DNA from 4 places in the Lysinibacillus sp. fkY74-1 genome. Region 1 is predicted to be linked to each of the others. Evidence: riboswitches for the same ligand, from Rfam matches in the RefSeq annotation. Region 1 holds a riboswitch; each other region holds the start of a gene.

Evidence for each region. A riboswitch is a leader RNA that binds a small molecule or an ion and turns the genes downstream of it on or off. The one in region 1 is predicted to bind cobalamin.
Region 2: it holds a riboswitch for cobalamin, as region 1 does, so the genes downstream of both, mmgD (citrate synthase) here and ACE1MS_RS10455 (hypothetical protein) in region 1, are expected to answer to the same signal.
Region 3: it holds a riboswitch for cobalamin, as region 1 does, so the genes downstream of both, ACE1MS_RS02350 (ABC transporter substrate-binding protein) here and ACE1MS_RS10455 (hypothetical protein) in region 1, are expected to answer to the same signal.
Region 4: it holds a riboswitch for cobalamin, as region 1 does, so the genes downstream of both, ACE1MS_RS20065 (FecCD family ABC transporter permease) here and ACE1MS_RS10455 (hypothetical protein) in region 1, are expected to answer to the same signal.

Annotation. Positions count from the first base shown of each region.
Region 1 covers NZ_CP170173.1:2,147,947-2,155,354, reverse strand. The annotation lists gene ACE1MS_RS10460 (GTP-binding protein) at 1-1,132, shown strand, start outside; gene ACE1MS_RS10455 (hypothetical protein) at 1,241-1,999, opposite strand; cobalamin riboswitch at 2,232-2,415, opposite strand; gene ACE1MS_RS10450 (hypothetical protein) at 3,128-3,361, opposite strand; gene ACE1MS_RS10445 (DUF4190 domain-containing protein) at 3,595-3,858, opposite strand; gene ACE1MS_RS10440 (PH domain-containing protein) at 4,178-4,558, opposite strand; gene ACE1MS_RS10435 (hypothetical protein) at 4,661-4,807, shown strand; gene ACE1MS_RS10430 (hypothetical protein) at 4,835-5,065, shown strand; gene ACE1MS_RS10425 (ABC transporter ATP-binding protein) at 5,108-5,833, opposite strand; gene ACE1MS_RS10420 (ATP-binding cassette domain-containing protein) at 5,847-6,593, opposite strand; gene ACE1MS_RS10415 (ABC transporter permease) at 6,586-7,395, opposite strand; gene ACE1MS_RS10410 (ABC transporter permease) at 7,392-7,408, opposite strand, start outside.
Region 2 covers NZ_CP170173.1:2,398,173-2,405,580, reverse strand. The annotation lists gene ACE1MS_RS11645 (ABC transporter permease subunit) at 1-546, shown strand, start outside; gene ACE1MS_RS11640 (ABC transporter ATP-binding protein) at 557-1,330, shown strand; gene ACE1MS_RS11635 (ABC transporter ATP-binding protein) at 1,333-2,151, shown strand; gene ACE1MS_RS11630 (NUDIX hydrolase) at 2,199-2,684, opposite strand; cobalamin riboswitch at 2,916-3,110, shown strand; gene mmgD (citrate synthase) at 3,300-4,421, shown strand; gene ACE1MS_RS11620 (bifunctional 2-methylcitrate dehydratase/aconitate hydratase) at 4,520-5,953, shown strand; gene prpB (methylisocitrate lyase) at 5,996-6,910, shown strand; gene ACE1MS_RS11610 (acyl-CoA dehydrogenase family protein) at 6,956-7,408, shown strand, end outside.
Region 3 covers NZ_CP170173.1:488,985-496,392, reverse strand. The annotation lists gene ACE1MS_RS02365 (cob(I)yrinic acid a,c-diamide adenosyltransferase) at 1-416, opposite strand, end outside; gene ACE1MS_RS02360 (adenosylcobinamide amidohydrolase) at 429-1,889, opposite strand; gene ACE1MS_RS02355 (FecCD family ABC transporter permease) at 1,886-2,887, opposite strand; gene ACE1MS_RS02350 (ABC transporter substrate-binding protein) at 2,884-3,855, opposite strand; cobalamin riboswitch at 4,000-4,182, opposite strand; gene ACE1MS_RS02345 (acyl-CoA dehydrogenase family protein) at 4,243-5,910, opposite strand; gene ACE1MS_RS02340 (class I adenylate-forming enzyme family protein) at 5,912-7,408, opposite strand, start outside; gene ACE1MS_RS02335 (MerR family transcriptional regulator) at 7,407-7,408, opposite strand, start outside.
Region 4 covers NZ_CP170173.1:4,054,842-4,062,249, forward strand. The annotation lists gene ACE1MS_RS20065 (FecCD family ABC transporter permease) at 1-763, opposite strand, end outside; cobalamin riboswitch at 959-1,148, opposite strand; gene ACE1MS_RS20070 (biotin transporter BioY) at 1,303-1,899, shown strand; gene ACE1MS_RS20075 (YdhK family protein) at 2,016-2,600, shown strand; gene ACE1MS_RS20080 (response regulator transcription factor) at 2,642-3,343, opposite strand; gene ACE1MS_RS20085 (ATP-binding protein) at 3,315-4,715, opposite strand; gene ACE1MS_RS20090 (NADPH-dependent FMN reductase) at 4,845-5,387, opposite strand; gene ACE1MS_RS20095 (nitroreductase family protein) at 5,452-6,069, opposite strand; gene ACE1MS_RS20100 (ring-cleaving dioxygenase) at 6,138-7,121, opposite strand; gene ACE1MS_RS20105 (MarR family winged helix-turn-helix transcriptional regulator) at 7,171-7,408, opposite strand, start outside.

The sequences.
Region 1 (7,408 bases):
ATTTACATTTGGAGATATCACAGAAAAAGTAACAGAAATTCGCCTATATAACGGCAGTCGATTTGAAACTGTTCAGCAAGTTGAGGCTGGTGAAATCTTCGCTGTTAAAGGGCTCAGTCAGGCAAATATTGGGGATCGAATTGGCAGTAAATTGCTATCACTGCCCTATGAGCTTGTCCCTACATTACAGGCAAAAGTTCAATATGAGGGTGAGCAACATATAAAAGAAGTATTAAGGATTTTCCGTTTACTAGAGGCCGAGGAGCCGTCATTGCGTGTCGTGTGGCAGGAAAAATTTCAGGAAATCCATGTGCACATAATGGGTGTCATTCAGTTAGAAGTCCTGATTGACGTGTTATTGAAACGTTTTGCATTACACATTTCTTTTGGAGAGCCGCAAATATTATATATGGAGACAATTGGGACAACCGTTACAGGCTACGGTCATTTTGAGCCACTCAAGCATTATGCAGAGGTTCATTTATTAATGGAGCCTAATGAACGCGGAGCAGGAATTACCTTTAGTAATGCCTGTCATGCCGATGATTTATCAGTGGGCAACCAGCGTCTCGTTGAGAAGCACTTGTTTGAGCGTGATCATCACGGCTTACTCACAGGCTACGCCGTCACAGATATTCATTTTACGCTATTAACGGGGCGTGGTCACAATGAGCATACCTCTGGTGGTGATTTCCGAGAAGCTACTTTCCGAGCACTACGTCAAGGACTAGAACAAGCACAGAACATCCTGCTTGAGCCATATTATCGCTTTAAAATGAAAGCTTCCAATGATTTTATTGGCCGTATGATGACTGACATTCAACAGGCTGCCGGCACATTCGACGACCCAGACCTCACCGAAACTGACGTTGTTTTGACAGGACGTGCACCTGTAGCAACCTTTATGAGCTATAGCACAATCTTTGCTGCCTATACCAATGGGAAAGGCTCACTTACCCTCCAATTTGATGGCTATGATGTGTGTCATAATGCAGAAGAAGTAATAGCCCAGATAGGCTATGATAAAAATGCGGACCCTGAATACAGTTCTTCCAGCATTTTTTGCGCTAAAGGCAAAGGCTATACTGTCCCTTGGCAAGAGGCTCAAGCAGCCATGCACTTTCAGGGATAAGTCAAGTAAAGTATTTGCAAGGACGGTGTGTTAGGCTAATAGCCTCAGATGAAGCATGATACGCTGGCATAAATAAAACAAGCCCCCCGCTTCATGGAGGGCTTGTTTTCATATCGCACCGACAGCTTTCTTTGAGGGCTTATGGACCTGATAAGCAGGTTCAACCACCACATAGCCCTGCGTATTAGTGAAGTCGATTAAAACTTTACCAGGCTGACTTTTTAATATTTGTAGTTGATCAATTAATGTTAACAATAGCTCATGGCCGTTCCCTCGTGGATGCCAATTTAAGTGATCACCATTTAACTCCTGAACCGCATCCAGAAATTGTTTATATTCCTGCTGCGCGAATGCGATTAGTTGATCCTGATGAGAAATTTCCATTAAATCATTTATATAAGTTTCATAAAAACGTATAACAATGGAGCATAGTAAATCATTGACACGTGCAGCGCTTAACACGGGATTGGGCTCTTGTGAAAGGCGATCAAGGTTAGGCTTTGCTCGTGTTGAATCAATGCGTGTAATTAAGTGATACGGCTCCCCGTTCACCTCATATATAATAGGGTTCGTCGGCATATACATCATAAAGCTATTCGTCTTCGTTTTCAGTTGATCCGTTAACGTTGCCAGAGCAAAAAGATGGCCTTCTACCTCACCATTTCTTATCCAAATAATGTCTTTATTATATAAAATTCGCTCAAAAAAGCGGTTGTTGCGAATCAGCTTCGTTGCTAATAATTGATCAATCAGTGATTCAACCACCATTCTTGTTTTCGCTTTTTTAGCAATTTCTGTCCTTGGCTGCTTACAAATGGTCATATCTACAAAAGGCGTTTCCTGTGTTATCGTTGCATGAATATTCATCCTATGTGCATCCCCTTTGCGTACATATTTTCAAAACAAAAAGGACTTCCTTCTATGTTTGAGGAAATCCTTCGCTTTAATGTGATTCATCACACAATGCCAAACAAACCCTAAGTAAATGTGAAGGAGTTCGAAAATGAACCCTTTCATGAACTTTGGGCGTTTGACGTACTGTGACGAACAGAGCATTCTGTTTTGTCAACATGCCACCTCCTATTCCTCGTAGGTTTATGGTGTGTACTCATAACAGGCAGGTATCCTGACTCATGGTCATCGCCACTTTTCCCCTTCCCATCATTTGACAGTGGTTGCTGAAAAGTCGCTCACATTTACAGTTGCGGGACAGTGTCGGATTCACACCGACTTCCCTTTTAAGCAAATTGCACGCAATTTACACCTATTACTACACGCTATTCAATTGTCATAGGAATCGGGTGTACTCCACATTCCTATTAGATTACTAAAATCAATTGTAAAGTAGTGGATTTCTAAAGTCAAATATCACAATATTTTCCAAACCATTTCTTCACTTAATCTTACAAACTCTGAAATTCTGACAACATGTCTTCCTATTTACTTTGATGGTATGATACTTCCTCAGCTTCATGCGGGTCATCTCTTTCGAAATCCCCTCGGATTCTCTACGCAGCATAATACTGAATAGCTTCAATTTCTTTACCGCTATACGTTCTGGTCTTTTCCAACGAATCAGCAAAATGGTCGTCTTTTTCACATATTAAATCAACGAAACTAGTTAATGTTTTCTCCTAATACGTCCTTTACCGAATATCTTCTTTTTAACATCCGTATCACCTTCATCTATTTTTCGGCGTATATACTCGCATGAGAATAAATTTTAGCGAATGATTAACGGCTTTTAAAAAAGGAGTTACGACACTTTTATTTTAGGTTATTAGTTATGTAATATTTGATAAAATAAGTTACGAGCGCAGGGGATTCCTGCGCTCATTTTTTTAACGCAAAACCGCGAGTTAAATCGGGATAAGACACTTGCATCATTTTGAAATACTAACATAAACAACCTATAAACGCACCTCAGACAAACCTATACGCACAACTACGCGATTCAACGATTCTCGCTACATCTGACAGCGTTGAGTGATGTAACTAAAGAGTAATAACTTCACCAGAGTATTGTCTTAATTGTTCAATGGCTACTGTTACGGCTACTTCCTCAGTCTCAATCAAACTCAATCCTTTTTTAATAGGACTCCAAAATTCATATCCGCAGTCTTCTTGCCACATATATACTTCTGTTGTAAAAAGACCATCTCTCCGTTTTATAATTTGAACTTTATATTGATGACTTGGAGACATTATTTCCTTTAGCATCTGTTCCATCGTTTCACCATCTTTACAAATAGTAATGTGTATAACTATTATTCTTCAAAAAGAAAAAAAGCTTTGAGCAAAATCTTAAAAACAGGGGGCTTGGGAAGGTCATGCATTTTCAACACAAAAAAAGAGGTTTATGGTGTGTATTCGTAACAGGCTGGTATCCTGACTCATGGCCATTTCCACTTTTCCTCTTCCCGTCCAACTTAAAACGGTATTTTCTAAGGTCAAATACTAAGCTAAACACCAGTAATTGAATAAAAAAGGATAATAGACAATACTGCAAAGGTTTGAATGATAATCCCGATCACGCTACAAATTAAACCAGAAATTGCCAAACCTCTGCCATTTTCATTTCTTTTAGCAATTTCCTTTGTTGCCATTCTTGATAAAACTACTCCGAAAATCCCAAGAACTAATCCAATAAATGGTACGATGATAGAAAGAATACCAAGCGTTAATGAAATGATAGATTTATTATTCATTTCAATTTTTTCAACCATTTCCCTCAACCCCCAACAATCTAATGTTACGAATCACACTTCTTCAAAAAACAGTTCCATCCATTGAATTCTATCAATATTATTGAAATATATCTATTATTTTACAATATAAAAGGTTATGCGTAAGGTAGAACCAGTCAGCGTTTCTTTGCTAATTTCTAAGCTCTGTGCGCTTGCTCCCTAATTGGAACGGGGCGACAGCAACACCCCTCACATAGTAATTTCCCCATCCCTATTCCCCCTTTCTAAGCACAGCCAAAAAAGCCTCGCATCTATGCGGGCTTTGTATGTGATTCGTGATTTTGGCTTTATTTCATTATTACGAGACTAAAACATACTGCGCTAAAACACTTTGCACTTTATAAATATTGGTCGCCTTATTGAAGCTTTTTTGGATAGGTAGCGAACTGCCTGATACCCATATTTTTAGCTCTGCGTCTAAATCAAATGTACCAGCCGTTTCTACTGAAAAATGAATAATATTTTTATAGGGGATCGAATGGTATTCCGTTTTCTTACCAGTAACTCCTTGCTTATCAATGAGGATTAATCGTTTATTCGTAAAAATAAATATGTCTCTAATAATTTTATAGGCATTTTTGATGGTTTCGTTTGGAATTAATAAATCTTTGACCTCCTCCTGTAATTTTTCAAAATTCACCTCGCTTGCATTGCCGATTAATCCATCAAATAAGCCCATTCTTTATCCCCTTTCAGCTTTTGTTTGTTTAATATATTATGAAGAGAACCGGGCTACGACTCCAAGTTTTGGTATTATTTTTTCTGTAAGGAGGGGGGTTCATTGCGAGCATTCCTATTTATTATCATGTCCCTCCTAGCTACAGTTGTTTTAGGCTGTACGGATAAAGAGCTAGCAGTGGGCAAATTGGCGAAGGTCAGCATTTCTAACGGCGAAGGATTTGACACTGTGAATACTGATTTTATCTAAGAATATGAGGATGAAGAGTCTCTTGAAATGTTCCATGAAGTCATTACTACTGCTGTGAGAAATAAGGGAATTGTTAATATGGCTACCCCTCCATATGATGTACAAGTAGTGGATATGGATGGAAACCAATATGGCTTCCATCTTTGGGTAGGGGAAATGGGTCAAAAGGGAACGTTGATGAACGTGAAGGATACCCATACGATTTATAGCATCTCTGAAGATTTGATTTCCCCACTTAGATCATTGCTGCAAGAATAAAAAACACTTTCCATTCAAATAAGGAAAGTGTTTTTGGATTAATCATACTACGGCTTGAAACAGCATTTGCGCATATCGGTCTGTAAAAGCAAAGCCACCTTCGCCTTTATGGCTCTCATCGACAATTTTACCCGACTTCATGACATAAATACGATCACACAAATAAGAAACCGCCTTTAAGTCGTGCGATATAAATAAAATGGCCATGTTTTTTTCTTTTTTTAAAGTTATTAATAAATCTATCATTTCTCGTTGAATCAAGCGATCTAAACTCGAAACAATTTCATCACAAACTAATAGTTGGGGTTCGACTAAAATCGACCTTAGTAAATTAACCCGTTGTCGCTCCCCTCCACTTAGCTCAGATGGCAGGGCTTCTAATATATCGGTTGGGAGCATCACTTTTTCTAGCATTATCTGTAGTTCGCGATCAGTCAAAGACTTATGTGCTGCCATTAGAGGCTCACGTAACAATTCCTTGACGGTCCATACTGGATTTAAGGCAGCCGTAGCATTTTGAAAAATGATTTGGCAGTTCTCATAAAAATGCGAGCGATTTTGCTTCGTCATCAATTGATTTTCAAAAAACACCGCCCCTTTTTCAGGCTTTTCTAGCTGCATTATCACTTTGGCTAAAGTACTTTTCCCACTGCCGCTTTCTCCTACGAGTCCTACGATTTCACCTTTTCCCACGGTTAGGTTTATATTCTGTAATACTTGCTGTCCTGCTCGATAGCTTTTACTAACATGATTTACATGAAGCAACAATATCAACCGCCTCCTAAAAATGATGAGCGACAAGCTGCTTCGTATATGGATGCTTGGGCTCCTTAAAAATTTCAGACATTCTCCCACTTTCTACTATTTCGCCATTTTTCATCACCAGAATAGAATCAGCCATCTTAGCAACTCCTAAATCATGCGTAATCAATAGTATCGTCGTCCCTAAGCGGGCATGGAGATTTTTTAGCAATTTGATAAATTCTTGTTGATGGAGCATATCTAGTGCAGAGGTTGGTTCATCCGCCATCAAAACGTCTGGTTCATGATAGAAGGCGCAGGCAAGCATGCAGCGTTGTAGCATGCCACCTGAAAGCTCAAATGGATAGCGATTTAACACATCCTTAGGTAGGTTTAACTCCTTTAAAATGGCTGTGATTTTATCTAAAAATTCCTCTTCCTTTTGCCCTAGCCTCGAAGCGGTCAACCTATAGAGTTGATGCTTTATTTTTTGGGTGGGTGAAAAACTATTCATTGCATCCTGAAAAATGGTAAAAAAATGCTTTTTGCGTAGCTTCACACGCTCCTGTTCTGACATTGTCATGACATTTCTTTCATTAAATAAAATGGAACCCTCCATAGTTGCTCGTGCTGGTAGCATCCCAAGCAGAGCTGAAAGGGTCGTACTTTTGCCGCTGCCACTCTCGCCAATGATAGCGGTAATTTGACCTTTAGGTACAGTAAAAGTCAAGCCTTGAATAAGGGATTTGCCGTCTAATTGAACAGCCAAATTGTCAACTTTAAACATGCGTTCGGTTCCCTCCTTGTTTGAAAGTACCTCCAATAACTTGCACACATAAAATCGTTATAAAGATTAACAGTCCAGGGAAAAGACCCATCCACCAAGCACCCACAAGTAAATCATTTTGCGCTGTGTACAGCATTGTTCCCCATGATGGAGTAGCTGGTGGGACACCAATTCCTAAAAAGCTTAAGGAAACTTCGGTAAAAATAGCCCCAGCAAAATTAAAAATGGTTACCACAAATATCGCAGGCATACAATTACGTAATAAATGGCCAAAGAGAATTTTCCACAACGGCGTGCGGAACATTTTCGCCATCTGCACAAACTCTTGCTCCTTTAATCGGATAAACTCTGAGCGGACGATACGAGCTGTCACAAACCATCCCGTGATACCCATCACCATCGCCATACGCCACATACTGCCCTGCATCATTGCCTGTAGAGCTAGCACGATGACCAATGAAGGAATTGTTAAAAAGGCTTCGAGAATACGCATCATTACTGCATCAATGGCACCACCAAAATAACCACTTATGCCCCCATATATGATACCAATTATGCTAGATAGGACGACCGATACAATGGCAATAAATAGCGTCACCTTCCCCCCCACCAATAAGCGAGAAAGGACATCTCTACCCAACTGGTCAGTCCCTAATAAATGTGTGGCATTAGGTGCTTGATAAATTTGATTCATATCCATTACATTAGGCTCAAAAGGAGCTAATAATGAAGAAAAAATAGTCGTTGTAAAAATAAGAGCTAAAAGCACAAGCCAAAAAATCGGATATCGCTGTTTTCTCATACAAAGCCCCCTC
Region 2 (7,408 bases), 250 kb from region 1:
GTAGCGATCCTGTTGGGCGCATGGGTCTCTTTAAAAAGAGGTATAATAGATGCGCTATTTATTCGGATATGCGATATTTTATTAGCTTTTCCAACACTTGTACTAGCATTTGGGCTTTTAGGTGTATTAGGGCCAAGCTTAAAAAATGTGTTAATCGCACTTATTTTGACACAGCTTATTTATTATTCAAGACTAATTCGAAGTTTATTTATCGGCATGAATGAAAAGGATTTTATTCTAGCGGCAAGAATAAGCGGTACTACAGGTGTGAAATTAATTATTCGTCACTATCTCCCTCATGTTTGGCCTCCTATTGTAACGATTGTTGCATTAGATATGGGAAAGGTTATTTTAGAGATTGCAGGCTTTTCCTTTATAGGGCTTGGCGTGCAGGCTCCCACTCCTGAGTGGGGAATGATGGTAAATGAAGGGAAGCAATATATCCGCCAACATCCCGAATTAATGCTATATCCTGGGCTTACTATCGTTCTAGTTGTCCTAGTATGTAATGTTTTGGCAAGTAGTTTAAAGACGCCTGACCAGTAAAGGGGAAGTTATGAAAAAAGTTTTAGAAGTGAAAGACTTATCGGTCAAAATTGGAGAACAAAATATTTTAAACGCCATTCATCTGACAGCCTATCAAGGCCGCGTTTTGGGGATTATTGGCGAAAGCGGTAGTGGGAAAACCATGCTTTGCCAAGCTATCATGCAAGCCTTACCGTCTAGAGCGCAGATTATCAAAGGGCACATATTCTACCATCAACAAGATTTATTGAAGATAAATGCTGCTCAAATGAGAGCTTATCGTGGAAGACATCTATCTATTATTATGCAAAATCCTTCAACTGCCTTTGACCGTGTGCAAACCATTGAAAGTCATTTTCGTGAATCATTAAAGGCTCATTTTGTTATAACTAAAAATGAAATTAGACAAATTGCTATGGAAAGCATGTCAAAAGTTAATTTACCTAATCCCGAGAAACTTTTACACTATTATCCATTCCAATTAAGTGGGGGAATGCTACAGCGTGTAATGATTGCTTTGTCACTGGCAATTCAAGCCTCGGTATACATAGCTGATGAGCCAACGACAGCTCTTGATACAGTCAACCAAAAACAGGTATTGACATTATTTGATCGGATTCGCCTGGAAACACAGGCAGCCATACTTCTTGTGACGCATGATTTAGGCGTTATTGCTGAACTAGCTGATGATGTAGCCGTGATGTATAAGGGGGAACTAATTGAACAAGCAAATGTCTATGATTTTTTTGATGCACCACAGCATCCTTATACAAAGAAACTATTACAATCCCGAATGATGTTTTAGAGGTGAAAAAATTGAAGCTACTAGAAGTGAGAAATATTGAGAAGAACTATGCACATAGACCGTTCATATTCAAGCGAAGACAGGATGCTCCTGAATTACAGAAAGTATCATTTTCACTTCAGGAGGGGGAATGCTTAGGCATTGTTGGACAAAGTGGCTCAGGAAAAAGTACATTGGGCCGAATTATATTAGGAATGGAAAGGCCAACAGCCGGTGAGGTTCTATTTCAAGGGGTTAATCTTTATGATGCCACTAGCCAACAGAAAAAAATGATACGGAGAGATTTACAAGCAGTCTTCCAAAATAGCTATCATTCATTAAATCCAAAGCACACTATTTTTCAAATTTTAGAGGAACCGTACCTAAATTTCGAGCATTATAGCTCAGCTGAGAGACACTATAAGGTAAAGGAATTACTTAATCATGTAGAGTTAGAAAAATCTATTGCCGAAAAGTATCCTTCCCAGCTTAGTGGGGGACAACAACAGCGTGTGAACATTGCAAGAGCGCTTGCCTTACATCCAAAATTAATTGTTTTAGATGAAGCCATTAGTAGTTTAGATATGATTTTGCGAAAACAAATCATTCAATTACTACAGACACTACAAAAGGATTTGCAACTTGCATACATTTTCATTTCTCATGACTTACAGGCTACACGTTTTATTTCAGATCGCATCCTCGTCATGCAAAATGGTCAGCTAGTAGAGGAAATCATGAAAGGTGAACCATTTAAGCATTCCGCATCACTTGAGCTATACAACGCGATTTTGCCCAGTCACCCTCGCGAAAGAATTCACAAGAATACTAGTTTGGAATGATCTGAAATGTCTTTGCGAAGAAAGTCCTTATTAAAATTCTTACATTGTTATTTGGAAAGCTTCGTAAAGGAGCTTTCGAACCCCCATATTTTGCCCTCTAGGTTGTTTAAGAGAGCGACCGTCCTCTGTTCCATATTATTCGGAAGTTCTTCCTTACTGAAATAAGTGAGGCTTAAGCTCTCACCATCCTTCATTTCCAATACACCCCTTACATGTTTAGCTCTATAAAGGTGAATGACTGTATAGATTTCATCGCCATTCGGATAACAGTAGTAATAATCAGGTCCTGAAAAAACACCGATAAACTCAAACTCTTTAGCCACGAGACCAGTTTCCTCATAAAGTTCACGAGCAGCAACCTGCTCTAATGTTTCGTTTATTTCCATTGAACCGCCAGGTAATCCCCAATCCAACGTATCTGAACGATGTTGAAAGAGTATTTTCTTATCATCATTAACAACAAGAACTGTCGAACCAACGCTTATAATTGGTCTATTACCGATAAGCTTTCTTAATTCAGTTATATAGCCCATCCCGTCACTCCTCGTTTCATCGTAATGCAAAACAAATCGCTTTTTTAAAGCAGACTTCATAAATATAGCTCCATTGGGATTGATTAACAATCTTTTTTTGAGCGAAATAATGCTTAAATATGCAGAATAGTTCGTCAAAAATGAAAAATAGCTTTTTATAATCAGTCTTTTCTGAATTTTACCTATATTGATTGTTTGGAAACCTCTATGTTAAGGTAAAAAGACAAATTGAATATGCTAAATTTTGGTGGTTCAAATGGGTTTGATTCCATTTGATTAAAAGGGAAGTTGGTGTGAGTCCAACACTGTCCCGCAACTGTATGTAGGAGTTCCATAACGAGACCACTGTTTTGTTCTTCAAAACGGGAAGGTGTTATAGGAATGTTGATGATAAGTCAGGAGACCTGCCACTAAATAAGCATCAATTGACCTACGAGGATAGGGAGGTGTTAGCTACTGTATGATGATTGTGAATGGATGTAAGTTCACTGTTTTTTGTTCTGTCATACTTTTGTAGATTAACAACTTCTAAAGGATAGAAGTTGTTTTTTTGTTGTTCTTTCGAGTTTGAATGGTAACGCTTACAAGAATGATTAAACAAAGGGGTTGTAATCTATGGAGTTAACGTATTCACCAGGTCTTGATGGAGTTATTGCTGCGGAAACAAAACTGTCTTTCTTAGACGTAGTAGGCAGTCAAATTGTTATACGTGGCTATGATTTGATTGAACTATCTCAGAGATACGCCTATTTAGATATTGTCCATTTATTATTGCACGGAAACCTACCAACTACTGAGCAACAAGCTGACGTACAGGATAAATTGAAAGAAAACTATCACGTTCCACAAGAGCTTTTTCAAATTTTCAACTTATTACCAAATGGGACACATGCGATGGACGGCCTTCGAACTGGAATTTCAGCGTTAGCAGGGTATGATCAGCACATCCATGATCATTCGACTGAAATGAATGTAACACGAGCATATCGACTTTTAGGTGGAATGCCCAACATCGTTGCGAATAGCTACCGTGTATTAAATGGTCAAGATGTTGTAGAACCGGATAGTCAGCTTTCTTATAGTGCTAATTTTTATTACATGATTACTGGAAGAAAACCAACACCATTAGAAGAGGGAATTTTTGACCAATCACTTGTTTTATATAGTGAACATGAAATGCCGAATTCGACCTTTACTGCTCGTGTTATTGCCTCCACACAATCCGATCTGTATGGTGCTCTAACTGGTGCTGTCGCATCATTGAAAGGAAATTTGCATGGTGGGGCGAACGAGGCAGTCATGTATATGCTGCTTGAAGCTAAGACTGTGGAGGGCTTTGAAGCGATGCTGAAAAACAAGCTCAAAAATAAAGATAAAATAATGGGCTTTGGCCATCGTGTCTATATGAAAAAAATGGACCCAAGAGCGCAGATCATGAAAGAAGCTTTGTATAAACTATGCTTGGAGCAAGGGGATGACTGCTTATATCACATGTGCGAAGCCGGTGAAAAAGTGATGGTGGAGGAAAAAGGCTTGTATCCAAATTTAGATTATTATGCTGCGCCTGTGTACTACATGCTGGGCTTACCAATTGAATTATATACGCCTATTTTCTTTGGCTCTCGAACGATCGGTTTATGTGCACATGTGATCGAACAACATGACAATAATCGATTATTTAGACCTCGTGTTCATTATATAGGCGAGCGTCATAACCTTGAAGAATTGTCGGTATAATCAAGTTTTAACAACTCGCCATAGAGCTGATGGACATTCTGACCAATGCCCATCAGCATACTAGTATATCAAATTCATACCTTGAAAGGAAGATATAGATGATTAAAACGAATGAAAAAACGATGACAGACCAGCTTCTTATTGATATTGCGGATTACGTATTAAACACAAAGATTACGAGCGAAGAAGCTTACGAAACGGCTCGATATGTTTTATTGGATACGTTAGGTTGTGGCATTTTAGCTTTACAATATCCTGAATGTACAAAACTTCTAGGTCCTGTAGTACCAGGTACAGTCGTTCCAAATGGTACTCGTATTCCAGGGACATCCTATGTCCTTGATCCAGTTAAAGGTGCCTTTAATATCGGTTGTATGATCCGTTGGTTGGATTATAACGATACATGGTTGGCGGCAGAATGGGGGCATCCTTCTGATAATCTTGGTGGTATTTTAGCTGTAGCTGATTATTTGAGTCGTGTACGTGTTGCAGAAGGGCAAGAGCCTCTCCAAATGAAAGATGTTTTAGAAATGATGATTCAAGCCCATGAAATACAAGGAATACTTGCACTCGAAAATAGCTTAAATCGTGTTGGCTTAGATCACGTTTTATTTGTCAAAATAGCGACAACAGCTGTTGTTACAAAGGCTTTAGGGGGCACTCATCAAGAGATTGTCAATGCTTTATCAAATGCTTGGATTGATAATTCAAGTTTAAGAACCTATCGACATGCTCCTAATACGGGATCAAGAAAATCATGGGCTGCTGGCGATGCTACAAGCAGGGCCGTACAACTAGCAATGATGGCTGTGAAAGGGGAAATGGGCTATGCAACTGCATTATCTGCACCAGGCTGGGGATTCCAAGATGTGCTCTTTCATAAGCAAGAATTAAAGCTTGCGAGACCACTTGCATCTTATGTTATGGAAAATGTCCTCTTTAAAGTTTCATATCCTGCAGAGTTTCATGCTCAAACGGCTGCAGAATGTGCCGTTCATTTGCATGCTGAAGTAAAAAATCGCCTAGCTGATATTGACCGCATAGAAATTACAACACATGAATCAGCCATGCGAATTATCGATAAAGAAGGGCCTCTTCACAATCCTGCAGATCGAGATCACTGCCTTCAATATATTACAGCGATTGGTCTTATTTATGGTGACATTACCGCAAATCACTATGAAGATGAGGTGGCGGCAGATCCACGAATCGATGACTTGCGTAATAAAATGGTTGTTGTGGAAAAAGGCCAATATACAATCGACTATTTAGACCCTGATAAACGATCCATTGCGAACGCTGTTCAAGTTTATTACAAAGATGGTACATCAACTGAGCTAATTGAGTGTGAATATCCTTTAGGACATCGTTTCCGCCGTGAGGAAGCATTCCCTCAGATTATTGATAAATTCCAGCAAAACCTTCGTACACATTATGCTCAAAAACAACTCAATAAAATAAACGATGTTTGTGTAAATAAAGAGCTGCTTGAACAAATTGCTGTTCATGAATTTGTTAATCTATTTATTTAATTTAGATGGATTCCGAACGCAATAAAGAGGAGGTATTTAAAAATGACATGGATTGTCCAAGAAGCAAAGACACAAAAACAATTAGCTGAACAATTTAAAGCTCATATCGCTCGTTCAGCTATTTTGCAAATACCAGGGGTACATGATGCAATGGCTGGTTTGATGGCTAAAAAAGTTGGCTTTGAGGCATTATATCTTTCTGGTGCCGCTTATACAGCGAGTAGAGGTTTACCAGACTTAGGGATGATTTATTCAAATGAGATAGCCCAGCGTGCTAGTGATATTATTCGGGCTACAAATTTACCGATGCTAGTGGACATTGATACGGGCTTTGGTGGCGTATTAAATGTTGCCCGTACTGCTCGTGAAATGCTAGAGGCAGGGGTTGCTGCCGTACAGCTAGAGGACCAAAATCTTCCTAAAAAGTGTGGACATTTAAATGGCAAAACTCTTGTTCCAAAGGAGGAAATGATTCAAAAAATAAAAATGATTAAACAAATAGCCCCTACATTAATGATTGTTGCTCGCACGGATGCAAGGTCTGTTGAAGGCTTAGAGCAGGCTATACTAAGAGCCAAAGCATATGTTACTGCTGGGGCAGATGTTATTTTTCCAGAGGCATTACAAACTGAAAAAGAGTTTAAACAATTTGCCAATGAGTTAGATGCCCCCTTATTAGCCAATATGACTGAATTCGGTCAAACTCCTTATTATACGGCTAAGGAATTTGAAAAGATGGGCTACTCGATGGTCATTTATCCCGTTACATCTATGAGAGTTGCAGCAAAAGCATACGAGCGCGTATTTGAATTAATAAAAAATACTGGAACACAACAAGAAGCAATTGAGGATATGCAAACAAGAAGCGAATTGTATGAAACGATTTCCTATTATAAATTCGAGGATTTAGATAGTGAATTAGCAAAAACCATCTTACCGAAGGAGGAAATAAAGTAGGAGAGGTAAATGGCTTTTCTCCACTTTCTTTCAAGGAGGGCTTATATGGATCGACTAAAAAACAACATGACGATCTTTACACCTGAGGATTTCCACGATGAAGAAGAGCTCATTGCAAAAACTGCTGAGCTCTTCATTAAACAGGATGTCTCACCGAATATCTCATCCATTGAACAGCAACAATATGAGATCACCCGAAAATTGTTCCAAAAAGCAGGTGATCTTGGATTACTGGCCATTGAAATACCCGAAGCTTATGGAGGACTTGAGCTCAATAAAAAAATTTCTGGTCTGGTAGCAGAAAAAATGGGTTTTGGGGGTTCTTTTAGTGTCTCCTACAATATTCATGCAGGGGTGGGCACATTACCCTATATCTATTTTGGAAATGAGGAGCAAAAACTGAAATACTTACCAAAGTTGGCTTCTGGAGAATGGATTGGAGCTTACGCCCTTACAGAGTCCGAAGCGGGTTCTGATGCACTGCGCCCCAAAACGAAT
Region 3 (7,408 bases), 1.7 Mb from region 1:
ATAAGTGTTACCATTTCACGCTCTGCTCGACGAGCAACCGTACGTGCAATGTGTAAAGTCGCAGCTGCTGGGGCCCCTCCTGGTAAAATAAAACGTTGTAATGGTGGCGCTTCATCTGATAGTGCATCAATACGAGCCTCTAGCACTTCAATTGGTTGCTCTGTAAGCTTATAATGTCGTTCTTTCATCACGTTTGCCAGATCACCACCAGCATCGAACAGCTCATGTTGAATGGTTTCTAGGTCTGTTAAAATATCTTTGAAAAGTGCTTGGTCTAATTCACTTACTGCTTTACCAATAAAAGAATTTAATTCATCAATCGCCCCATACGTTTCAACACGCAAACTGTCTTTATCAACGCGTCCTCCGATAAGACTTGTTTTACCCGTATCCCCTGTTTTTGTGTAAAGCTTCATTTCGCTCATCTCCTAAAATTCATTTTTATAATTTCTGATAGCCTGAACTGTAGTTTCAAAAACACCCTTTGCAATCATTTTACCAACCTCCGTAATGGGGCCACCATATAACATTTCTTTTCCTTTTTGAGTTGCAGCAATTAAAAGACTATCTGTAGCAGTACCAGTAGCAATAGTTCCACTACGCTCATCACGAATATTTTCTGATTGCAGAGCCTTCGTTTTCGCCTCCGTAGCTGTCATCATAGCTTGAAAAAATGCTTCCTCTGATAAACAGCCATTTATAATTACCCATGTGTTAATAGTACCAATATATGGCTGATCTTGCCTTTCATGCACACGGGATACATCTACTGCATTGCCTACACCAGCAGTAACAGCTACTATTACACTGCCAAATGGTGCAGCCCATTCATTGATCGCCACAAGGGCTGTTGGCACTGCCGTCAGCATGACAACTGTATTCGTGGGTGAAAAATGACCTTTTTGCAAAAATTCATTAACTTCTCTTTTTACATCACTGATCACATAGTCACCAGGTACAGAGCGGTTTAACAAGCAATTATGCCATCCTATACCGGGGTTATGGACAGCAGATGATACCGTTTTTAAAGGAATCTCTGATTGAAGTTGTATAAATTGTTCCGTTATTTTAAAATGTTCTTTTTTTATTACAGCTCGCTGTTGATGGTCGCTTGCAGCAGGCATCATTGTAATTTGTGGTTTAGGAATTTCTGGATGGGCATAAGTAGCTACTCGTGCTTGGTAAATTTCTTCTATTTGTGAAGCAATTAATACTTCATGTGGTGCCCCAAAAGCTCTCATTTGTCCACTCTCCATGAGCAATAATTCATCACAATAGAGAGAGGCTAAATTCATATCGTGTAATACCATCACTACTGTTAATCCACACTCGACTGCTTCCTTCCGAACCATATCTAAAATTTGACGTTGATGGGCAATGTCTAAATGATTTGTCGGCTCATCTAGCAGTAAAATTTCCGCAGTTTGAGCAAGGGCCTGTGCAACAAAAACTCTTTGCTGTTCGCCTCCCGATAAAAATTCCATAGGTGTATGCTCATAACGTTTTATACCTGTTTGCAGCATTGCATGTTGAACCGCTTGTTCATCTTGCTCAGACCAACTTGAAAAAAAGCCCGTTTGATGTGGATAACGTCCAAGCGAAATAGTCTCTCTTACACTGTTTGAGAAAGCATTCGCATGAAGCTGTGGTAAAACAGCCATTTTTTTTGCTAAAGCACGGGCATTGTAGGACAGAATGTTTTGTCCATCAATAGAAATTGTGCCCTCAACAGCTGGTAGAATACCACTCATTACCTTTAATAATGTGGATTTCCCACTACCATTTGGCCCTAATATGCCAAGAATTTTTCCTTTCTCAACCGTAAAGCTTATATCCTTGACGATTGGTACGTCTTCATAACCACCTGATAGATGTTCAACAAAAATCACGCCCGCACCCCCTTGCTTCTCCGTTGTTTATAAAAAATATAGGAAAAAACAGGCGCTCCAATAAATGCAGTAATGACACCAATGGGCAGTTCCCTTGGCAGGATGATTGTTCTTGCGACTAAATCACAAATTATAAGTAATGTTGCACCATTAAAAAATGATAATGGCAGTAAATGACGGTGATCAGAACCCCAAATCATTCTTGTCATATGTGGTACAACCAACCCTACAAAGCCAATTGTGCCTGAAACAGCTACCGCTGCTCCAGTCAGCATAGAACCACCTACTAAAATCAAATACTTACTACGTTTTACATTGACACCTAAATGCTTCGCTCTTTCTTCCCCATATAATAAAACATTAAGCTCACGTCTCTGCGTCCACAGCATAAGGGAACCCACAATAACGAATGGGATAATCATTTGAACATACGGCCAACCACGCATAGATACAGAACCCAGTAGCCAGCCGATTACTTGGCGTAGCTCCTCTCCCGATAAGGCAATCATTAACGAGATTAACGACCCTAAAAATGAACTAAAGATAACGCCCGTTAAAATAAGGGTTTCCATCTTTAGCGAACGGTCTACTATTCTAGCAAAGCTCATAACTACAACCATTGTAATGATTGCGCCTATCATGCTAAAGGTAGGTAAGGCATACAAGCCTACAACAGGTATCGAAATATTAAAAAAAATTGTCATGACTGCACCGACAGAAGCACCGGATGAAATACCTAATGTATATGGATCTGCTAGCGGATTTTTTAGCAAGCCCTGGAAAGCTGCTCCCGCAATAGCGAGAGCAGCCCCTACTAGCCCTGCTAAAAGCACACGAGGCAAGCGAATTTTCCAAAAGATATTGGCAGCCGTTTCATCAACTGACTGATTCCACAGCACTTCTATCGGAATATGAACAGAGCCTATAGCTACGCCACACCAAATGCTAATGATAAAAAGCGTACATGTTAATACATAGGCTGTTACTACTTTTTTCACTTAAATACCTCAGGGTAGATGGCTTTTGCTAACTCCTCAAGACCATCCGCTAAACGCGGTCCTTGACGGCTTGTTGTGCTTTCATCTACTTGCACAATGGCATTATTTTTCACTGCATTTATTGTATCGAAACCAGCACGCTTTGGTATTTTTGTTAAAATATCAGGTACATAGCTATATGTCACCACGATGACATCTGGATTTTTTGTGATAATTTGTTCTGCACTAATTTCATACCAATTATCACCATCTGCTGCTACATTTTTTGCATGAATCATCTCCAGCATTGCGTTCATAAATGTGCCTTGACCAGCTGTATAAATATTAGGTTCATCAGAGGCCTCTACAAAAACATTCTTAGGTTCAACGTCTTTCACTTTCTCCTGTACTGCTTCTACTTTCGCCTTCATGTCAGCAATGATGTTTTCAGCCTCTGGTAATTTCCCTGTGGCACGACCAAGCTGTTCAATCGTTGTATAGGTTTCATTAAAATTCTGGGCATTTTTTACAACAAATACTTTCACGCCCGCCGATTCAAGCTGTGCAATGGCTGATTCTGAAAGAGACATGCTAGATTCATGTGCAAAAACGATGTCTGGCTTTAAGGCAATAATTTGTTCAATATTGTATTCCATGCCACCAACCTTATCCTTTTCAGCTACCTCTGGTGGATAATCGTCATTGTCTGTAACCCCGACTATTTCATCCTTTAAACCTAGGCCAAATAATATCTCTGTATTACTTGGAATAAGTGACACTATTTTCTCAGGAGGGGCCTCTAGAGTCATCTCCTTTCCAATAGCATCCGTTATAGTTATTGGAAATGTTGCTTCTTCCACCTTAGATGTTTCTTGTTGTGTTTGCTCCTCTGTAGCTGCGGACTTATCATTTTTCGCCTCTTGTCCACAAGCTGCTAGCAACCCTATCGTTAAAAATGCCGATACTCCTATTTTCCAAAATTTCTTCATGTGAATCCTCCTTCGTAGATTTGTGCGTTCATGTGTTAGAAGTGTTCTTCCATCAAAATAAGACCCCTCATCTTCGAATGATGAGGGGTCAAAATCGCACCAAAAAACTGATACAAAATCCACCATCCTATCCTCGTAGGCTGTCATGTCTATGCTATAAAGGCAGGTCTCCTGGCTTGTGCTCATTACGTTTTTTCAAGCCTTCCCGAAATTTTTAGTGGCATTATTTGAAAAAACTCACACTTACAGTGGCGGGACCGCATCGGAATTACACCGATTTCCCTTTTCACTTTACATAAGTAAAGAACCTTTATAATATTCAGTTGAATTATATTATACATGAAATTAAAAGAAGTCGCCTCTATATCAAGGCGACTCCAAAGGCTGTTAGACAATTTCATCAAAATACTGTACGGTTTTCATCGAAGCACCAATCGGTCGTAATGACCAAGTTTGCTCTAAATAAACATCCGCAAGTTTTTCATATTTCCCACCAAATTTTTGTGCCCATTCAACTGCGATGACACTTTCATATAAATGAGCCATTTTTTGGGCAACATCCTTTGCTTCAAACGTTTTTGTAGCTTCATCGAGAGCACTAAAAATTTGTAATGTTGCCGATAGTTTAGTTAATTGCTCTTGAACGATTTTCACTAATGAATGGTCTGTTAATACTTCTAATCGCTCGCTCATCTCTTGAACAAACAATTCATGTGCTCTGTATTTATCCACTAAGCGAATAAGCTCCAACGCTAGTATATTAGCCGTACCCTCCCATACAGTCAACACTTGCGCATCCCTTAGTAAGCGTGGTGTTACAAAGTCTTCAATATAGCCATTCCCGCCATGTAGCTCAATTGCTTCACTTGCATAATGAACTGCCTGCTCTGCCGTTTCCTTTTTCATAATGGCAATATATAAACGATTCATTATGATGTCTTGTTCTGTCCCCTGACCACTTGTCACTTTGTCGTATAATTGAATAAGATCAAAAATCGTGGCTACTTCAACATGCAGCTTAGCAGCATATTTACCCAATGTATCCTGAATCATAGGGTACTGTGTTAAAGGTTTACCAAAGGCATATCGATTTGACACATAATGCTTCGCCTCCAAGAAGCCACGGCGCATAATACCAATGGATGCCACTGCATTACAAATTCTTGATAAATTAAGCGCCTCCAACATATAATAAATCCCTTTATTTGGATCACCAACTACATAGGCGAGTGCTCCATCAAACTCTACCTCACCAGATGGAACGGCTTTCACACCTAATTTATCTTTTAGTCGTCGAATACGAAGATGGTTAACCGATCCATCTTCATTTCGCCATGGAACTGCAAATAGAGTTAATCCTTTAGAGCCTGCTTGTGCACCATCTATTCGTGCCAACACCATTGCAACCCCACACATTCCAGCATTAGACGCGAAATACTTTTCACCATAGAGGCGGTACTCATTCCCTACAAGTTTTGCTTCTACTACATTTGCACCAACATCTGAGCCTCCTTGACGTTCTGTTAAAAATGTCGCCCCCTCATATAGCTCTAAATCGCCTGTTGCACAAACATGTGGTAAGAAACGCTGCTTAACTTCTTCCTCTGCATAATGGTCTAATAAATAGGCAGTGGCCATCGTTAATGTCACAGGGCAATAAAAACCGGGCTCTGCATGTGACAGTAAATAACCTTGCGCAAAGCTATAGACATAATTCCCCTTGTGACCTAGTTGGGGAATATCCTTATGCACATAACCAACAATACCCGTATTATATGTCTCTTCAATTGTTTTTTTGTAGCCGTCATTGACCCACACCTCTGAGACCTCTTCACCATAGGCATTATACCTTTGAAGGCGAGGCTCCCCTTGTCGATCGGTATGTTTCGCCCTCACGTCTATAGCATCAGCACATAGCTCACCAAAGTCCGTCAATTCTCGATGCGCATAAGATGAAAATTCTTTATCCAACATCATTTCCAACACTTTCTGAAGCGTTTCATCACCTGTAAAGAAATTGCTTGTACGTGCTATTTCCTGTTGTAAAACTTTCATGCTATCTCACCTCTTGTCCTTTCAAAGATTGCTTTAAAATTTTGCCTGAGGCATTCCGTGGTAGCGCTTCCACTTTTTCAAAAATACGTGGTAATTTATACTTAGCAAGCCGCCCCTCTAAAAAATCTTTTAGAGCATCTTCATCAATATCCTGTTTAGCCGAATAAACAGCCTTCACTGTCTCACCCCATTGTGGATGTGGAACACCAATTACTGCCGCTTCAAATATCCCCTCAAAGCTTAAAAGGCAATCTTCTATTTCTTTCGGGTAAATATTGACTCCACCAGAAATAATCACATCTTTCTTTCGATCAACAATCCAAATAAAACCGTCTTCATCCATACGAGCGAGATCCCCTGTTTTTAACCAGCCGCCTATAAATGCCGCATTGGTTGCCACTTCATCTCTGTAGTAACCGAGCATATTACCCTCACCAAATAAAACGATTTCCCCTACTTCTCCTGCTGGTACATCTTCGCCATGGTCGTTAACAATACGTATCTCTGTACCTAAAGGTGCACGTTGACCAATACTCCCAGCCTTTTCTTCATGCTCCTTACCAAAAAGCAATGATCCACTTGGCCCCGCCTCTGTTAATCCATAAACACATGTTAAATTAGTTGTGCGGAATGACTGTTGAATAAAACGAACTTCGTTTTCGGATAACGGTGCTCCTCCATATACCCACCATTTCATAGAGGACAAATCAGCTGATTGCAATCTTGGCATCTGTGCTGTTAATAAATAAGCAACAGGTGCTCCAAAAAAATGGGTCGTTTTTTCCTGTTCAATGGAATCCATCAATAAGTCTGGCGTGAAAGTTGGTGTTAATACATTTGTAGAACCTACAAGTACACCTGCCATTAAGAATAAATGTAATGGTGCGGAATGGGTTAATGGCATCATCAGCAATATACGGCTTTCAGGCTTGACCTCCATTTCAACTGCAATCATTTGCGCAACCGTTAAAATATTTCGATAGCTAAACAATACGCCCTTCGGTTTCCCAGTTGTACCTGATGTGTACAAAATAGTCGAAGCATCATCCTCGTTTAACTGACATTCAATCGTATGAGCACTGGCACTTTGAATCATTGTTTCATACTGAAGCCAGCCCGCTACTTGCTGCCCTGTTTTAATTTTCAACGGGATTACGGCAATATGCTGGACTGCCGCAAAAATAGCTTCATGAGCAATAATTGCTTTTGCCTCAGCATGCTGTGCCACATACTCTACTTCTTGTAATGTAAACTTAGCATTGACCGGAACGACAATAGCACCCATTCGCTGAATAGCAAAATAGCTCACGACAAACTCTACAACGTTAGGCATAAAAATCAGAACTTTATCTCCCTGCCTTACACCCTGTTCTAATAAAGCATGACTAAAACGGGTCACTTGCTCATCTAAATCATGATAGGTCACTCTTCTACCATGACAAATAACAGCTTCCCTTTTTGGATACTTACGGGCATTACGTGCTAATAAATCGGAACT
Region 4 (7,408 bases), 1.9 Mb from region 1:
CAAGTAATATGAGCTGTATGCGAAATTGTTGAAGATTGACTCCTAATGTTACAGCAGCCTCTTCCCCAAGTAATAGCAAATTTAAATTTCGATAAAATAGCCATAAAAGGGCAAACACTATGAAAAAGATGGAAGCTGGAATAATAATATTACTCCATTTAGCTCCAGCTAAGCTACCTAACATCCAAAACATAACGGCCTTTAATGCACCCTCTTGCTTTGACATCATTAATATAAAATTAGAAATGGCTGTTAATATAAAGGAAACTGCCATTCCTGCCAATAGCAAGCGAAAAATCGAGACCCTGCCACCTACGCGCGATAAGAAAAACACTAACCCAATCGCAAGCAAAGACCCTATAAAAGCTGATACAGAAAGTGCGTAAATACCTAAAAATGAAAAAGCACCTAAAATAATTACTGAAGTTGCTCCAACTGCTGCTCCTGAAGAAATTCCTAATATGTACGGGTCTGCAATGGAATTTCTTACAAGTGCCTGAATTGCTGCCCCTGCAATGGCTAAACCCGCTCCAACAATAGCCGCAAGGATGACACGGGGTACTCTTATTTGCCATATAATAATTTCCTGTGAGCGACTCCAATCCTGCTCTATTGTGTGTTGTATAAAGGGTAATTTTGAAAGAATTACTTTCCATACATATAATGGCGTCACAGAAACAGATCCTACCATCACAGCAAATGTCATGGATACGATTAATACTAAAAGAAGCACTAAAGAAAATAACATAAATTTTTTATTCATTCATTAAACTCCTACTAAGATGATGAATGAAGCAATTAAATATACTTTCGCATGATTTTGGCCAGATCCTCTTACTTCAGTTAGCACTCAATAAAAAAAGGGCATTTCGTGCAAAATATGCACAAAAATACCCTCGAATAAACAAAGTCAGAAAATCCAGCTATTGTCCGTAATTGCTTGCATCCTCGTGGGCATTACAGGTATTACTTATTGGCAGGTCTCCTGGCTTCGATTCATCATCCTATAATTAGCCTTCCCATTTTAATAGTGGCAAATAAACATGATAGGACTCCTCGTTACAGTTGCGGGACAGCATCGGACTTCCACCGATTTCCCTTTTAAGCGACATTGTTTCAAATGTCACACCAATAGTATGTGAAGTTATAAAATTATGACGATTCTATCATACATTTTTATAGATACTTAGTCTACAAGGAATTTCCAGCATACTTGAGTTAACAATGAACGAAAATTAAGTTGACACAAAAAACTTAGTTTTTTACACTATCGGTAAGTACTCTGAAATAAGAGGTGAAATCATGACAACAGCAACAAATCAAAGTCATCAAAAATTAAGAACTGTAGATATGGCATATATTGGATTATTTTCTACCCTTATGATGATCGGCGCCAATATAACTTCCTTTGTACCCTTTATGACAGTGGGAGGAGTACCGATTACTCTCCAAACCCTTTTTGCCATTTTAGCAGGACTTATTTTGGGTAGTAGAAAGGGAGCGCTTGCCTGCACAGTTTATATGTGCATTGGATTAGCAGGAGCCCCTGTCTTTGCTCGCTTTGGTGGAGGCTTTAGTCAACTATTAAGCCCCACATTTGGATTCATTATTACCTTTATTTTAGCAGCGTATATGGCTGGATTAATGGTAGAACGAAGTGGTACAAGAAAAAGCTATATTCTAGCGGCATTTTTGGCAACTGCTCTCAATTATTTAATAGGTACCAACTGGCTGTTTATTGCATACAAACTATGGGCCAGTGCGCCAGAGGATTTTTCCTATAGATTAGCTTGGCTCTGGATGATCCCCCCACTTCCAAAAGATATTATTTTAGCTATTTTCGCTGGTTTTTTAGCGTACCGACTGCAAAAAACATTGAAAATCTTACCCATTCAATAACGCTTACACCCACTTCTTTAGTTAATGGACTAAAGAAGTTTTTTGTAATCGTTAATGTTCATCCTTTCTGCATATTTGTTTGTTACAGTAAGGGCAAATAGAAAGGAGAATCTCATATGACATTCAAACGAAGGTGGTCAGGTGGACTATTATTAGCAGTTGTTTTACTAACTTTATCAGCTTGTTCTGAAGATAAAACGGAGCCTTCATCAACTTCAAATAATACTCCAGAGTCGGAGCAACAAACAGAAATGGATCACTCCACGATGAACCATTCTAGCTCAGCAGAAGTACCAGCTACATTAACAAAGGCTGAAGATCCAACATTTCCGGTAGGAAGTACCGCTTTGATTAAAGATGGGCATATGGAAGGGATGAAAGGTGCTGAAGCGACAATTGTTGGTGCCTATAAAACTACAGCCTATATTATTTCTTATAATCCAACATCTGGTGGCGAACGTGTAGAGAATCATAAATGGATTATCCATGAGGAATTAATTGATGTAGGAGAAGCGCCTTTATCCTCTGACACAGAGGTAAAAACGACTGCTACTCATATGGCAGGAATGAAAAACGCGACTGTCCGAATTGAAGAAGCTGTACCAACCACTGTTTATATGGTTGATTATATTTCTACGACGAATGGTGAAACAGTGAAAAATCATAAATGGGTAACAGAAGATGAGTTAACAGCGCAATAATCCGAACAACCTCTCCCAATAGATTTGGCAGAGGTTGTTTTCTAGTTTTTATGTTCTAAAGGCTTTCGATCCGCAAACTTATGCCATTTATAGCCGATTCCCCAAACAGTTTGCAAATAATCATCAGCAGGAAAACCGCTTTTTCTTAATTTTTCACGTAAATTTCGGACATGGGAATCGATAGTGCGATCCTCAATGGATACATGATATCCCCAAACTGTATTAATAAGATGTTCCCTTGAAAATACTTTATTTTGATAATCTAGAAATAAGGACATCATGGAAAATTCTTTTGGTGTTAATGGGATGGCTTCTTGTTGAAAATATAATTCAAAGGATTCTTTATCTAAGCGTAACCCCTCAAAGACAACGACTTTGTTTTCTACTTTGGTTCTCCTTAATACAGCATGTATACGTGCTAATAGCTCTTCCTCATCGAAAGGTTTTAATATATAATCATCTGCCCCAATGTTTAATCCTTTTACAATATCCGAGTGCTCTCCTTTTGCCGTAAGCATGATGATAGGTACATGCCAAAACTTCCTGATTTCTTGGCACACTTGAAATCCATCCATCTCTGGCATCATAATATCCAAAAGAACTAAATCAACATGCTCTTCCTCTAGATATATGAGCGCATCATGAATGGACGACATGGCTCTACAATGAAACACGGGCTCTAAATAAAGAGTCAATAAATCTAACATTCTTGGTTCATCGTCTATGCATAAAATGGTTTTCATCCGATCCTACTCCTTTAAACGATAATTCAAAAACAGTCCCTTTATTTAGTTCACTTTTAACCGTCACTTCTCCCCCATGGGCCTGTACGAGTTCCTTAACAATTGCAAGACCTAATCCAGAGCCACCTAAAGCACGACTTCTAGATTTTTCTACACGGTAAAAGCGCTCAAAAATAAACGGTAAATCTTTGTTGGGAATCCCTCTTCCTGTATCACGAATAATAATCGTTAAAACACCATTGACCTTCTTAACATTTACCGTGGTAGTATCTCCCTGTCCGCAATAGGTCAATGCGTTATTTAATAGATTGATTATTATTTGCTCTAATCTTGCCTCATCTGCCCATAACGTTAAGCCGTTTTCACAGCATACCTCAAAGTGGATATCTTTTTCTTGAAAAGCAGGGCTTAATTTCCCCTTAATGCCAGTAAAAAAAGCCTGTAAATCTAGATTTTGTTTTTCAATTATAAAGGAGTTTTCATCCATTTTAGCTAGATCAAATAAATCCTTTATTAAACGAGAAAGTCTATTTGTCTCTTCCCGTATAATGGCTAAATATTTTTGTCGATCCTGCGCTGATAAATCACGTTTATAAAGAATATCGGTATAGCCTTTAATAAAGGTTATCGGTGTACGAAGCTCATGGGCAATACTAGATAAAAACTCTTCGCGTTCCTGCCTTAAATGATTTAACTCATTGGATAGTAGCTGAATGGCATTCGATAAATCTCCAAGTTCATCTTTGCCATTTGTAGAAAGAGCGACAGTAAAATCCCCTTTACTCATTTTCAAAGTGGCCTCTTTCATCTGAATTAATGGTTCCGCAAGTTTTCTAGATAACACAATGATGACAGCAATGGTTACTAAACCAGAGACGATGCCCACAATAAGAAAATGTTTATTTAAACGTTTCATTAAAGCATGGATTGAGTCTGTATTTTGAAACATAAAGACATAGCCAATCGTTGTCTGCTCTCTTTTCATTGGACTAATAGTAGCAATAGCTTTTACCTCTCGCCAGTTATCTTGTAGAATCTTTCCCTCGTATGGAATAGTCTCATCTATTTTCTTTATCAGCTCTTTGATTTCAGGATGTAGTTGCGAGGAGGCTAAAATGATCCCCTCAGCATCTGTCACCACTACATCTGTAGATTCTTCCGATTCCATCAGGACGACATGTGCTAATGTTTCGTTATTAAAGTTCTGTTCTAATATTGTGCGATGTGAGTTTCCTCTCGCTTGCAAACTTGCTAATTCTTCTTCGACTCTAGAATTAGTCAATGAGGCGTGTAAAAAAAACATCATAAATGTTTCAATACAAAATAATGTAATGAAAAAGATGATGCCTAGCTTTAGTGATAATTTTCTCATCTGTAACCACCATTTTAGAGTTTCTTACTAGTATATCGGCAAAATATGAAGATTTCATGCAGAAAAAAACTCGATCCAAACAGAAAAAGACCCATAAGTATACTATAAACTTATGGGTTAGGTTTTAAATTAAATGTATTTTTTTGACCAGTTTAAGAAATTATCGATGACTACATCTAAGAATTTCACTGTACCCTCATCCGTCAAATTACCTTCTTCATCAAATTTAGTATGCACAGCACCGATATAAACATCATTACCACTTAGTAATGGTGAATTAATACCAGGTGAGAATAATATATCACGCAGATGTAATTGTGCTTTAACAGTACCTAAATTCCCCATAGATGCACCCATTATAATAGATGGCTTGCCAATCATTACTTTATCTACACGAGATAACCAGTCAATTGCATTAACCATCACACCTGGAACAGTTCCATTATATTCTGGTGTTATCCATAACACTGCATCTGCAGCCTTTACTTTCGCTTTAAAATCAAGTACTGCTTGTGGTGCTTCATTTTCGATATCTTGGTTGTACATCGGTAAATCCTTCAGACTTAACACTTCTAGATCCAATTTCTCGGCATAACGTTTTTCAATAAATTGAGCTAATTGCATATTATAAGATTCTTTACGGATACTCCCTACGATGGCTACTACTTTCACGATGTTTCCTCCTAAATGTATATTATTCATAGTATTTATATAACTTTTGTAATTTTATACCACTTTAATAATAAGTGGCAAATTCTTCGACTGGCTTACGATAACCGCGTAAACGACGACTGCTTTCTTTTTCTTTCCCAATAGTAATCATGAGAGCTATTTCTTGCTCTTCGGGCACATTGAAAAGCTCACGCATTTTTTGATTATCGAAGCCTATCATAGGACAAGTGTCCCATCCGCGATTTTTCGCTGCTAGCATAAATAACATTGCTGACAAAGATGCATTTCGAATCGCTTCTTCTTTCATAAATGCATCGCCGCGATCTTCATAAAAGTGAGTATTCTCAGCAACTATTTCTTCTAACTCATATGTTGTGATAATCCCTAAGTCCACCATACCCTGACTTAGTTCAGCCGTGTTTTTATAAGCTTTTTTATCACCTAATACAAGAATGACCCCAGAAGCTGAATGTACTTTATATTGACCATATGCAGCTTCTCTTACTTTTTCCTTCATAGTCTCATCTAACACAACGATGTAATTGGCATGCTGTAAGTTAAAAGCTGACGGAGCAAGTTTAACATCCTCTAAAATTGGACGTATATCTTCCTCAGTCATTTTTACGTCCTTTAAAAAATTGTTCGCCGATCGACGCTTATCAATTAATTTGGAAAATTCCATTCATTAAACCCCCAATCCAATATGTAACCATTCAGTAGAGAAAAAATTGTCTACTGAATAAAATAATATTACTCATATTCTTTATCGAACGTAATGGAACTTCTTACAGTATCTATAGGGCGAACAAGGCCTTCAATTTGGGTACGTTTTGGTTCTAGGAATGGTGGTAATGAAAGTTTTTCTCCTAAAGTTTCGTACGGCTCATCTCCCATAAATCCTGGGCCATCTGTTGCTAACTCAAATAAAATTTGTGGCGCTACACGTGCATATAATGATTCAAAGAAATGACGATTTACATAGCCAGATGTGTGGAAACCAAAGCTTTCAAAACGCGCAGTCCATTCATCTAATACTGCACGATCCTCTACACGGAAGGCTGCATGGTGAACAGTACCAAAACCTTGGCGCGCTACTGGTAACACAGTGTTGTGTTCTACAATCACTTGGGCTCCATTTCCACCCTCACCTACTTCAAATAGATGGAAGTCACCCTCCTCCCCAATCTCGGTAAACAGCATTACTTTTTCTAAAACATCTTTAAAGTAATTGAAATTAGCTACGCGAATAAATACTGGTCCTAAACCTGTAATAGCATATTTAAGTGGAATAGGACCGACCTGCCAAGGCGTACCTGATGCAATTCCTGTATCATGCTCATCAGAAATAAGCTGATACTGCTGATCATCAAAATCCACGAATGATAATGTTTTTTTACCAAACTGCTCTTTAATACCAGTATGCTTTACATGCAATCGATCAAAGCGCTTTTCCCAATATTCTAAGGAAGCATCTGTTGGCACACGGAAGGAAGTCTTTGAAATTTCGTTCGTACCATGTACACCTTTTTGAATGTTAGGGAAATCAAAAAACGTCATATCTGTACCAGCACTACCTTTATCATCTGCAAAGAATAAATGATATGTTTGAATGTCATCCTGATTTACTGTTTTCTTCACTAAACGCATTCCTAATACATAGGTAAAGAATTTATAGTTTTCTTCAGCACTGCTTGTAATAGCCGTTACGTGGTGTACACCTTTTAAATGGTTCATAAAATTCTCCTCCTATTATCTCGAAATCGAGATATTTATTTAAATTTTTTTAATGTTCATTAGCATTTTTGCCAACCTTTTTAAGGGACAAAATCATTGTATCCAGCTCCTGAGGCTCCAATACTTCAAATATTTCATTTATTTTTTGTTCATGCTTAGGGAAAATCTCTTCCACTAAAATTTGTCCCTCATGTGTAAGCAATACATAAGTGACACGTCGATCTCTAGGGCAAGATTTGCGATATACATAGCCTTTTTGTTCAAGCTTATCAATTACATACGTAATA